Regions from separate parts of the Ralstonia sp. SA306 genome, predicted to be linked through region 2. Evidence: predicted binding sites of a transcription regulator. Region 2 holds the regulator's gene; the other holds the start of a gene.
The links. The regulator FNR, encoded in region 2, switches genes on or off when oxygen is low (the NO sensors DNR and NnrR bind a similar motif). The targets are predictions, from matches to a motif close to TTGATNNNNATCAA.

Region 1 (5,621 bases), on a different replicon from region 2:
TCGGCATGCAGGCTGCGCGCATACAGGCCGCGCAGGCAGAACAGCATCAGGCCGATACCGAGCATGCCGTACACCCCGAACAGCGCAGCGTGCCCGTGGGCGGCCGTCATGTTCAGACCCTGCACGTAGTACAGCGAAGCGGGCGGGTTGATGGCGAAGCCGAGCAGGCCGGCACCGACGGTGTTCCAGAAGCCCACGGCCACGAAGCACAGCACGGGCCACTTGTAGGCGTTGAGCCACGGCGTGCCTTGCGTGCGGCGATAGTTCTGCAGCGCTTCGAGCCCGATCAGCGAAAGCGGCACCACTTCCAGCGCAGAGAACACTGCGCCCACCGAGATGATCGAGGTCGGCGTCCCCGTGAAGTACAAGTGATGCAGCGTGCCCAGAATGCCGCCGAACAGGAACACGATCGTTTCAGCCACGATGGCGCGGTTGGCGCTGCTGGCGCGAATCAGGCCCAGGCGCGTGAAGATGAGCGCGATGACGGCGGTGGCGAACACTTCAAAGAAGCCCTCGACCCACAGGTGGACGAGCCACCAGCGCCAGTACTCGATCATCGAATAGTGCGTGTGTTGACCCCACACCAGCGACGTCGAATAGAAGCCGCCGATACACGTGGCCGACAGGAACACCATGGCGATCAGCCCGCGCGATTCCGACGGCGTCTTCAATGCCGGCCACAGCGCGCGGCCGAGCAGCACCACCCAGAACAGCAGGCCGATGAACAACAGGATCTGCCACACGCGGCCCATGCTGGTGTATTCCAGCCCCTGGTTGCCGACCCAGAAGCCGAAGTCCGCACCGCGATGTTGCAGCGTGCCAAGCCAGCCGGTGGCGATGGAGCCCACCACGATAAAGATCAGCGCCCAGAACAGCACATCAACGCCCAGCTTCTGGAACTTCGGTTCACGCCCCGACAGCAGCGGCGCAATGTACAGGCCCGTGGCCAGCCACGCCGTGGCAATCCACAGCACGCCCAGTTGCGTGTGCACCGTGCGGCTGATCACGTACGGCAGCACCTGCGCCAGGGGAATCCCGAAGAACGATTCACCTTCCACCGCATAGTGCGCGGTGATGGCGCCCATGCCGATCTGCACCAGCATCAGGCCGATCACGGCAAAGAAGTACTTGCGCGTGGCCTTCATCGAGGGCGTGGCGACCACGTTGAGGAACGGATCGGCCGGCAGCGGCGCAGCTTCCTCTTCGTGCTTGCTGCTGCCGTGCAGCCACAGCATGGCGGCAATACCGCCCAGCAGCAGCACGATGCTGACCATCGACCACATGGCGGCACCGCCGGTCATGGTGTTGCCCACGAGCGGTTCATGCGGCCAGTTGCTCGTGTACGAGATGTCGGTCTCGCCCGGGCGGTCGGCAGCGGCGGCCCACGACGTCCAGAAGAAGAACGCCGCCAGGGCTTCGCGATCGGCCGCCTCCGGCAGCACACCGGTGGCCATGGCGTATTGATCACGCAACGTTGCCAGCGACGGATCGGTGCCGAACAGGGCCTCGAAGTGTTGCGCCACACCGCGGATTGCATCTGCGCGCTCGCGCGACACGGTCAGGATGTCGTGATTTGCGTCGTACGTATTGCGGCGCATTTCTTCCTTCACGCTGGCGTCGACGGCGGCTTGCTGCACGGTCGTCAACGGCGCATCGGTATCGAACTGCTGATGCGCGCGGATGGCTTGCAGCGCCGTGGCTTCACGGTGAAGCCAATCGGCAGACCAGTCAGGCGCAACGTAGCTGCCGTGGCCCCAGACGGTGCCAAGCTGCTGGCCGCCGGCTGCCAGCCAGGCTTCTTGGCCGCGCTGGATTTGTTCGCCGGTAAAGAGCACCTCGCCCACAGAGGTGACAACAGCATGCGGAATCGGCGGCGCTGCCAGATAGATCTGCCGGCCCAGATAGCCCAATGCTCCGAACGACAGGATGAAGATCAGGCCTAGCCACCGCCACAGCCTTTGGTTGTTTTTCATGACAAGGTTCCTTGCAGGATGCGATCGGAAATTCAGGCGCCACCACCGCAGCCACCACAGCAGTGGCCGGCGCTGGCGGCAGATGCCACCTTGGTGATGGCAACGCGCCACGTAGCGGGGCCGCGCTCAAGGTAGTCCCAGGAAAACTGGCCCGGGCGCTCGACTTGAAACTGCGACTGCAGCGGGCGCGGATCGTGATCGTTGATCAGCTCCAGGCTCTGACCGATGCCGAGTTCCCCGAAGGCGGAGAAGATCAGCGGATGGCGCTCGCGCGGCGCCAGCACACGGAGGTCGAGCTGGATGGTGGAGGCGGACTGTGTCATGGGGATTCCCTCTGTGGGTGTCGCATCAAAAAGATGCATTAAGGATGCAACTATATTAGTGAGCGGAATCTCCGGCGTTATTGATGTATATCAGATGCTTGTTTTATGGGTATCTTGATGTGGTAAATCACGCCACGACTGGGCTTGCGTGCCACGCGGTGGGGTGGATGTGCCGGACGGGGTCGGTTTTCGTTTGCGCTGTATCAAAGCCCTAATGGCCGCCGGGGCCTAACGTGGAGCGGACGACACCAGACCGATACACGGGGGAAAAAATGAGCCGTCTTCACACCGTCCGCAGCCTGATGCGCGCGGGCTTGATTTCTGTGGTGCTGGGCGCACTGCTTGCGGGCACCGCGGCCCGCGCCGCCAGCACCAAGTTGCCGGGTGACTTCGGGCCGCCGCGCGGCGAGCCGATCCACGCCGTCCTTACGAGTCCGCCGCTTGTGCCACCGGCGGTCCACCGGAACTATCCAGCCAAGGTCATCGTGGAGCTGGAAGTGGTCGAGAAGGAAATGCAGATCTCCGAAGGCGTCAGCTACACCTTCTGGACGTTCGGCGGCACCGTTCCCGGCAGCTTCATCCGCGTGCGGCAGGGCGACACGGTGGAGTTCCACCTCAAGAACCACCCGAGCAGCAAGATGCCGCACAACATTGACCTGCACGGCGTGACCGGGCCGGGCGGCGGCGCAGCATCGAGCTTTACCGCACCGGGCCATGAATCGCAATTCACCTTCAAGGCGCTCAACGAGGGCATCTACGTCTACCACTGCGCCACGGCGCCGGTGGGCATGCATATCGCCAATGGCATGTACGGCCTGATCCTGGTCGAGCCGCCCGAAGGCCTGCCCAAGGTTGATCACGAGTACTACGTCATGCAGGGCGATTTCTACACGGCCGGCAAGTACCGCGAGAAGGGCCTGCAGCCGTTCGACATGGAAAAGGCCATCGACGAACGCCCGAGCTACGTGCTGTTCAACGGTGCCGAAGGTGCGCTCACCGGTGACAAGGCGCTGCACGCCAAGGTGGGTGAAACGGTGCGCATCTTCGTTGGCAACGGCGGGCCCAATCTGGTCTCAAGCTTCCACGTAATTGGCGCCATCTTCGACCAGGTGCGCTACGAGGGCGGCACCAACGTGCAGAAGAACGTGCAGACCACGTTGATCCCGGCGGGTGGCGCGGCGGTTGTGAAGTTCACCGCGCGCGTGCCTGGCAGCTATGTGCTGGTCGACCACTCGATCTTCCGTGCCTTCAACAAGGGCGCCATGGCGATCCTCAAGGTGGATGGCCCGGAGAACAAGCTCGTCTATTCCGGCAAGGAACTGGATTCGGTGTACTTGGGCGATCGTGCCGCACCGAACATGAGCGCCGTCACCAAGGCGACCGAGGCTTCGGTGAGCGGTACCCTGACCGTGCAGGATCAGGTGCAGGCCGGCCGCGCGCTGTTTGCGGGTACTTGCTCGGTGTGCCACCAGGGCAATGGCGCCGGGTTGCCGGGCGTGTTTCCGCCGCTTGCCAAGTCGGATTTCCTGGCGGCAGATCCGAAGCGTGCCATGAACATCGTGCTGCACGGCCTGAACGGCAAGATCAAGGTCAACGGGCAGGAATACGACTCCGTCATGCCGCCGATGACGCAGCTCAATGACGACGAGGTCGCCAACATCCTGACCTACGTGCTCAACAGCTGGGACAACCCCGGCGGCCGCGTGAGCGCGGACGACGTCAAGAAGGTGCGTGCCCAGCCGGCGCCTGCCAAGGCCGTGGCCGAACATTGACCGGATCTGCACGACCATGGGCCGCCTGACCTTGCACCTTGCTGCCATGTTGATGGCGCTGGCTAGCGCTGCCGCACAGGGCGCCGCCTATGTGCGGTTGCCGGGCGGCGACTTCGACAGCGTGCTGCCCCAGAACGCACCGGGGCAGCCGCAGCGGGTGCGCATCGAGCCGTTTGAGTTGCGCACCACCCCGGTCACCATCGGCGAGTTCCAGGCCTTCGTGCAACGTCACGAGGCCTGGCAGCGCGGCCGGGTGCCGCAAGTCTTTGCCGGCAAGGCCTACCTTGCCGACTGGGCCGATGCGACGCACGCCGATGCGCAAGTCTCGCCGCAAGCGCCGGTGACCGGCGTGAGCTGGTTTGCGGCCCGTGCCTATTGCGAAAGCGAAGGCGCGCGCCTGCCGACGTGGCTTGAGTGGGAATCCGCCGCTGCCGCCGATGCCACACGCGCTGACGCCCGCGACGACCCGCAATGGGCGCAACGCATTCTCGGTTGGTACGAACGGCCCGCCACGCGTGTGTTGCCACCCGTTGGCGGCCCAGCGGATGTCCATGGCGTGCGCGATCTGCACGGCCTGATCTGGGAATGGGTCGACGATTTCAACGCACTCTTCATCGCCGGGGACAGCCGCACGCAGGGCGACCCCGACAAGCAGAAGTTTTGCGGCGCCGGTGCCATCAGCATCGTGCGCCGCGACAGCTACGCCGTGCTGATGCGCGTGGCGTTGCTGTCATCACTTGAGGGCGCCGATGCCACGGGAAGTCTTGGCTTTCGCTGCGCCCGATCCATCAATGGAGAACGTCCATGACGCTTCTTAAGCAACTTTGCCGTGCCTTCGTGGCACTCCTGCTAGCGGGTGCCGCCGCAGGCGCGCTTGCCGCCGGGCCCGTCGCTTCGGGCTCGCTGTATCAATCTGACGTGGCGTTGACCGACCAGAACGGCCGCGTCTTCCACCTGGCAGACCTGCGCGGCGAGCCGGTACTCGTGAGCATGTTCTATTCGTCGTGCCAGATGGTCTGCCCGATGATCTTCGAGACTATTCGCGCCACGCTGGCTAAGGGCGGTAAGCCCGCGCACGACGGCGTGCGTGTCCTGATGGTGACGGTCGACCCCGAGCGCGATTCCGTTGCGGCGCTCAAGAAGACGGCCAGCGCGCATGGCGCCGACGACCGCTGGCAAGTCGCCCGCGCAAACGCCAGCGGCACGCGCGAGGTGGCGGCATTGCTGGGCGTGCAGTATCGGCGCTTGGCCGATGGCGATTTCAACCATTCGAGCACGATCCTGCTGCTGGACGCAGAAGGGCGAATCAACGCACGCACCAATACGCTGGGCGCGGTCGATCCGAAGCTGGTCGATGCCATGCGCAAGCTGGTGGCGGTGCAACGCTAAGCGGGCCGCGCCGCCGGTCTAGGCTTTGGTGTAGGCGGCGACCGTCTGCGTCTGCACGCCAAGGCCGTCGATGCCCAGGCGCATGGTGTCGCCGGCGCTGAGATAGCGCGGGGGCTTGGCGCCCATGCCCACGCCGGGTGGCGTGCCGGTGCAAATCAGGTCGC
Region 2 (5,621 bases):
CATCGTCGGCCGACACTTCCTGCCAGCGCCCGCGCTTAAGCCCGCGTGGCAATACGAAGCTGCCATAGCGCGTACGGATCAGGCGCGACACGGTCAGGTTGACCGCCTCGAACATGCGCCGCACTTCGCGGTTACGCCCCTCGGTCAGGGCGACGTGGTACCAGTGGTTGACACCTTCGCCGCCGCCATCGACGCAGCGCAGGAAGTTGGCTTCGCCGTCCTGAAGCGGGATGCCGTGCAAGAGCTTCTGACGGTCAGTTTCGGCCAGCTCACCCAGCGTACGCACCGCGTATTCACGCTCAACGCCATAGCGCGGGTGCATGAACCGGTTGGCGATATCGCCGGAGGTCGTGAAAATCAGCAGGCCCTCGGTATTGAAGTCGAGGCGGCCGACTGCAACCCACTTGCCCGTCTTCATGCGTGGCAACGCGTCGAACACGGTCGGCCGGCCTTCCGGATCGGACTGGCTCACGATTTCACCGGCCGGCTTGTGATACAGCAGCACGCGCGGCGGCTTGTTCGGCAGCTTGCGTTGGATCAGCTTGCCATTCACGCGCACCTGATCGGTCGCGAGAATGCGTTGGCCGATGTGGGCCGGCAGGCCGTTCACGGAGACGCGACCTTGCAGGATCAGGTCTTCCATGTCGCGGCGCGAGCCAAGCCCGGCATCAGCCAAGATTTTGTGCAGCTTGGGAGCGTCGTCGTCGGAGGTCAGTTCGCGCACCTTGGGGGGCTGCGATGCACCTCCAGCGTCAACCTCCGAATCGTACGCGCCGGAAATCACGTATTGGAAGACGTCTTCGGAGCCCTTGCCGCTCTTCAGCCCCTTGCCCCCTCGATTCTGGGTCTGGCCGCCAGCCTTGCCCTGCGGTTTGCCATTGTGGTTCGGCTGCTTGCCACGACCGCCGGCATTCTTGCCGCCAGCGCCTTCCGTACGTTCGCTGCGCTCGGCGCGTTCCGCCGGTTGGCCTTCGCCTTGACGGCGACGGTTCTTGCCGAAACGGCCGCGCGGACCACGTCGCTCCCCCTGGCTTTCTGCTGGCGCCTGTTCTGCCGGAGCAGCACCTTCTGCGGCAACGGTCGCCGGCTCACCAGCCGCTTCTTTCGGCTTGCGTGCCCGTGGCGCGCGGCTCTTGCGCGGTTGCGCAGGCTGGCCGGCGTCCGCACTACCCGCCTCAGCAGCTTCCCCCTCAGGGCGGCCGTCCTGCTGCTGGCGGCGCGAAGCCACAAGGTTGCGCAAGCCTCGGCGCAATCCCTTGCGACGAGGCGCGGCCTCAGTCCCATCACCGCCGTCTTGTCGCGGCGGCTGAGCGTCGGCGTCGGCCGGCATACGTGTATCCATGGAGTCTGACTGGGTGCTCACAACGTCTTCAAAAAATCTAGGGGTTCAGACCATGCACCGACTGTGCGGCGGGCATGGCGTCACGAATGTTCATTGGCGGGAGCCGCAGGCGGCTCGATCGGTGTTTTGTACTCGTCTTCAGTTGCAACCTCGATCGCATTCACTGTTTGCGACTCGGTTTCCAGCGCTGGCTCGCCACCCGCCGCAACCTCAACGGGCTGCGCTGGCGTTTCAGCAATTGCCTCGACGGAAGCCTCGGCAACGGGCGATCCGGCAGAGTCCTCCACCGAAGCCGCTACGCTCTCAGCACCTTCCGGCGCGTCGTTGACCATCGCCGTCAGCTCTTCCACCGCAATTGCACCGCCCTCGAATTCGATGGCGCCCTGCTCCAGCAGGCTCGCCTGCGCCTGGGCGCGGGCATCTTCAAGCGGCGGCAGTTCGTCCAGCGAACGCAAGCCAAGGTCGTCGAGAAACTGCTTGGTCGTCGCATACAGCGCAGGGCGGCCTGGCACGTCGCGATGACCGATGACCTCGATCCAGCCGCGGTCTTCAATCTGCTTGATGACCTGCGTGTTGACCGTCACACCGCGAATGTCTTCGATATCACCGCGGGTGACCGGCTGGCGATAAGCGATGATCGCCAGCGTTTCCATCACGGCGCGCGAATACTTTGGCGGCTTTTCCGGATGCAGGCGATCGAGATACACGCGCATTTCCGGGCGGCTCTGCAGGCGCCAGCCCGAGGCCAGCGCGACCAGTTCGACACCGCGATTCAACCAGTCCTGGCGCAGCTCTTCGAGCAGCACACGGATGGTGTCTGCGGAAACATCTTCGTCGAACAGCTTGCGCAAGTCATTGACTCGCAACGGGTCCTGCGCGCAGATCAGCGCGGTTTCGAGGACGATCTTCGCCTCTTGGGTATTCATCGGGTTGAGCGGCTCGTCATTGCTCGCGCGCGGCCAGTCGCCGTCACGCTTGAGGTTTGTCGTCCCGCCGCGAAGCACGCGGCATTTCTGAATGCTGTTGCCCGCCCGGGCCCGGCACGCGAAGGCCAATTAATTCAATTGGACTCTGCACCAAAACGCAGTGGTTGTGCCCGTAAAGTAGGGCCGGAGGAGCGAGTTGATCCGGTGCCGGTCAGGCACCACAAGGGCAATTTCTTCCGCCGCCATGGGAACGGATACTGCACCGGACGACTACCAAGAAGAACGGCAGCCTGCCCGAATCGACTGTCCAGGGTGACTCTACCGCTGGATGGCATCGCTTGGCGCCGCGCTTGGGATTGTTGATTTGCGCGGGTGGCGAATCGAATTGTTGTCGATTGTAGGGCAATTTCCAGCAACGCCGCAACCGGGAAGATGCCCTAGCCACCCATCCCAGGCCGGATGGCAATTTCCGCGCGCCTTAAACACCTACAGCACTAGACAGAATCCGTGTGCGTTAAGCATCTCTGGCAACCAGATTGCGTGAACCAGCCCCCAGACCCCAAACCCGGCGATGGCGATGCCGGCCGCGCCCCGCGCCCATCGCTGGCGCGACAGCCCGCGCAGCCACCCAGCCAGACCAGACATCATCAGCAGGTTGGGCAGCGTACCGGCACCAAAAGCGAGCATGACCACGGCCCCGGAGGCGGCGTTGCCCGCCAACAACGCCACAGCCAATGCGCCGTAGACCATGCCACACGGCACCAGCCCCCAGGCCATGCCAGTGAGATAGCGGCGTAGTAACGGCGACTGACGTTGCAGCCTACTTCCCAGCGTGGCGGCCCCTCGAGACAGGCCACCTGCCACGCGGCCAAGCAAGCGCTCAAGCCACACACTGCGCCACGCATCCCCAGCGGAACGAACAAGCAGCAAAACCCCGTAGGCGACCAGCAATGCGCTAGCGAAGGCAAACAAGCCGCGTTGAATCGGCAGCCATTGCTGGCGCCAGACAGTCGCGCCCATCGCACCCATGATTGCGCCCAGCAACGCATAGGTGGTCAGCCGGCCGGCATGCATGACGACCTGCTCAAACCATAGCCGGCGACGGGACACGATCCGCACCGCCACAGCTCCACGTTCGGCCGCGAGTGCGATACCGCTGCACATCGCCAGACAATGCACACCACCGAGCAATGCAATCAGGAAAACGCTCAGAAGCGCTGCGGCACTCATCTTTCTGACGCTCTCTTGATATGGACCAAGGTTTTCGTTTTACTGTTGCGAACTAAGCGTAATCGACGCGTTTTGCCGCATCGGAAATGTCCGAGGACAAGAAGGTCGCCGTTATAATAAGCTGCAGCAGCATCACAAGAATTACTCATTTCACTTTCCCGAAATTCAGTCGCCCCCACCCGTGCTCACTCGAATCGCACTTACCGATCAAGCCTCGCGTTGCTCCACCTGCGTACTAGGGCAAATCTGCCTGCCGGTGGGAATGAACTCGGACGACGTGCGCAAGATGGACGATTTGGTCAGCGAGCGCATCCGCATTAAGAAGGGGCAATCGCTCTATTCCTTGGGCGAGCCGCTGGAAGCGGTTTATGGCATTCGTTTCGGCACGCTCAAAACCCATCTGACGCTTGAAGACGGTCGACACCAGATCACGGGGTTCCACCTGCCGGGTGAAATCGTCGGGCTCGATGGCATTGGCGACATGCGCCACGTGTCGGACGCCACCGCGCTCGAAGATACCGAAGTCTGCGTGGTGCGCTACGACGAGTTGCAGCACCTTTCGCGCCGGCTGCCTTCGCTGCAGCATCAGTTCCTGCGCATCATGAGCAAGGAGATTTCGCAGGATCATCTGATGCTGCTCACGCTGGGCTCCATGCGTGCGGAGGAGCGTCTCGCAGCGTTCCTACTAAACCTCTCGAAGCGTTCGGCCCAGCGTGGATATTCGTCGACCGAGTTTGTCCTGCGGATGAGCCGCGAAGAACTCGGCAGCTATCTTGGCCTGAAGCTCGAAACGGTCAGCCGCCTGTTCTCGCGCTTTGCCGAAGCGGGTCTCATCCAGATCCGCCAACGCCACGTCAAGCTGATCGACCTGGCCGGCCTGCGCCAGGTCATGAGCGGTCAGGCGGCCTAAGCTGCCCTCCATGGCGCCCGCTCAGACGAGCGGGTGTTCATGCGCTTCCAGCTTGCCAATGCCCGGTGACACATAGAGCGTCAGCGCGCTCGACAATCCGCACAACAACCAGAACACAAAGAACGACACGGTGTAGACCGCTTGGGCCGACACCGTGATCTGCTCGCCGAAAAAACGCAGGTCTGCGGGGTCGACCACCGCGAAGACCACCAGCTCAGCCAGCGCGGCCGACAGAAATGCCGGCCACAGAATCCACATCAGCAATCGACGCTTCATCGGGCCTCCGTGTGAATGGCATGCGCCGGCGTGAGGACCGTCTTTTCAACGACCAAACCGCGCCGCACGACGTTGTCATGAATAACAGCGTCGGGATGCGACACCGCCAGCCAGATTGTGACGCCGCAGCCGACCATGGCGACGAACGGCCCTGCCATCAGCAGCCACGGCCAGGGCTCGCGCCACCAAGGACGGGCCTGTGCGGAAGATTGCGTTGCGTGCATCGTTGCCTCCTGTTGGGGATGCCGCATCAGCGCGGCACGATGAAGCTCGACGGTTCGCGCAGTACGAGGCTGTCGCTACCGCTGTCTGCATGGATGACGAAACGGATTTTGTGCGAGCCGGGGGCGGCATCGTCGGCCGGCCGGCGTACGCGCACTGGCAGCAGTCGGTTAGCCGCCGGCGGCAGTTCCAATGTGGTCGACTCGCCGCGACCGCCTTCCACGTCCAGTTCCGGCATGCCCTCTGCGGTGATGGTCACGCGCATGGGGTGCTCGGAGGCGTTCATCAGTTGCAGGCGATAAACGTTCTCGATCTTGCCGCCATCCACTTCACGCGCCAGTGCACCACGATCACGAATGACGTCAACCTTGAGTGGCTGCCGCATGGCCAACGCCACGATGAACCCGGTGAAGAGCACCAGCATGATCCCGGTATAGATCAGCACACGCGGACGCAGCAGATGTCGCCGGGCTTCCTTCGGGCTGAGCCGATCAAGCATCGCGCGTTCTGACGTGTAGCGAATCAGACCGCGCGGGTAGCGCATCTTGTCCATGACCTGGTCACAGGCGTCAATGCAAGCACCGCAACCGATGCATTCGTATTGCAGCCCTTGACGGATGTCGATGCCGGTCGGGCACACCTGCACGCAGATGCTGCAGTCGACGCAAGCACCCAGACCCTGAGCTTCGAAATCGGCGTTGCGCGAACGGCTGCC

Region 1: the regulator FNR is predicted to act here: its motif matches at 2,377-2,390, upstream of M1D44_RS23515 (DUF2249 domain-containing protein).

Annotation. Positions count from the first base shown of each region.
Region 1 covers NZ_CP096452.1:1,541,234-1,546,854, reverse strand. The annotation lists gene M1D44_RS23520 (nitric-oxide reductase large subunit) at 1-1,973, opposite strand, end outside; gene M1D44_RS23515 (DUF2249 domain-containing protein) at 2,006-2,296, opposite strand; gene nirK (copper-containing nitrite reductase) at 2,569-4,068, shown strand; gene M1D44_RS23505 (formylglycine-generating enzyme family protein) at 4,085-4,876, shown strand; gene M1D44_RS23500 (SCO family protein) at 4,873-5,457, shown strand; gene M1D44_RS23495 (fumarylacetoacetate hydrolase family protein) at 5,476-5,621, opposite strand, start outside.
Region 2 covers NZ_CP096451.1:1,741,726-1,747,346, forward strand. The annotation lists gene M1D44_RS08365 (pseudouridine synthase) at 1-1,330, opposite strand, end outside; gene scpB (SMC-Scp complex subunit ScpB) at 1,423-2,268, opposite strand; gene M1D44_RS08375 (sulfite exporter TauE/SafE family protein) at 2,755-3,498, opposite strand; gene fnr (fumarate/nitrate reduction transcriptional regulator Fnr) at 3,680-4,408, shown strand; gene M1D44_RS08385 (hypothetical protein) at 4,430-4,684, opposite strand; gene M1D44_RS08390 (FixH family protein) at 4,681-4,908, opposite strand; gene ccoG (cytochrome c oxidase accessory protein CcoG) at 4,935-5,621, opposite strand, start outside.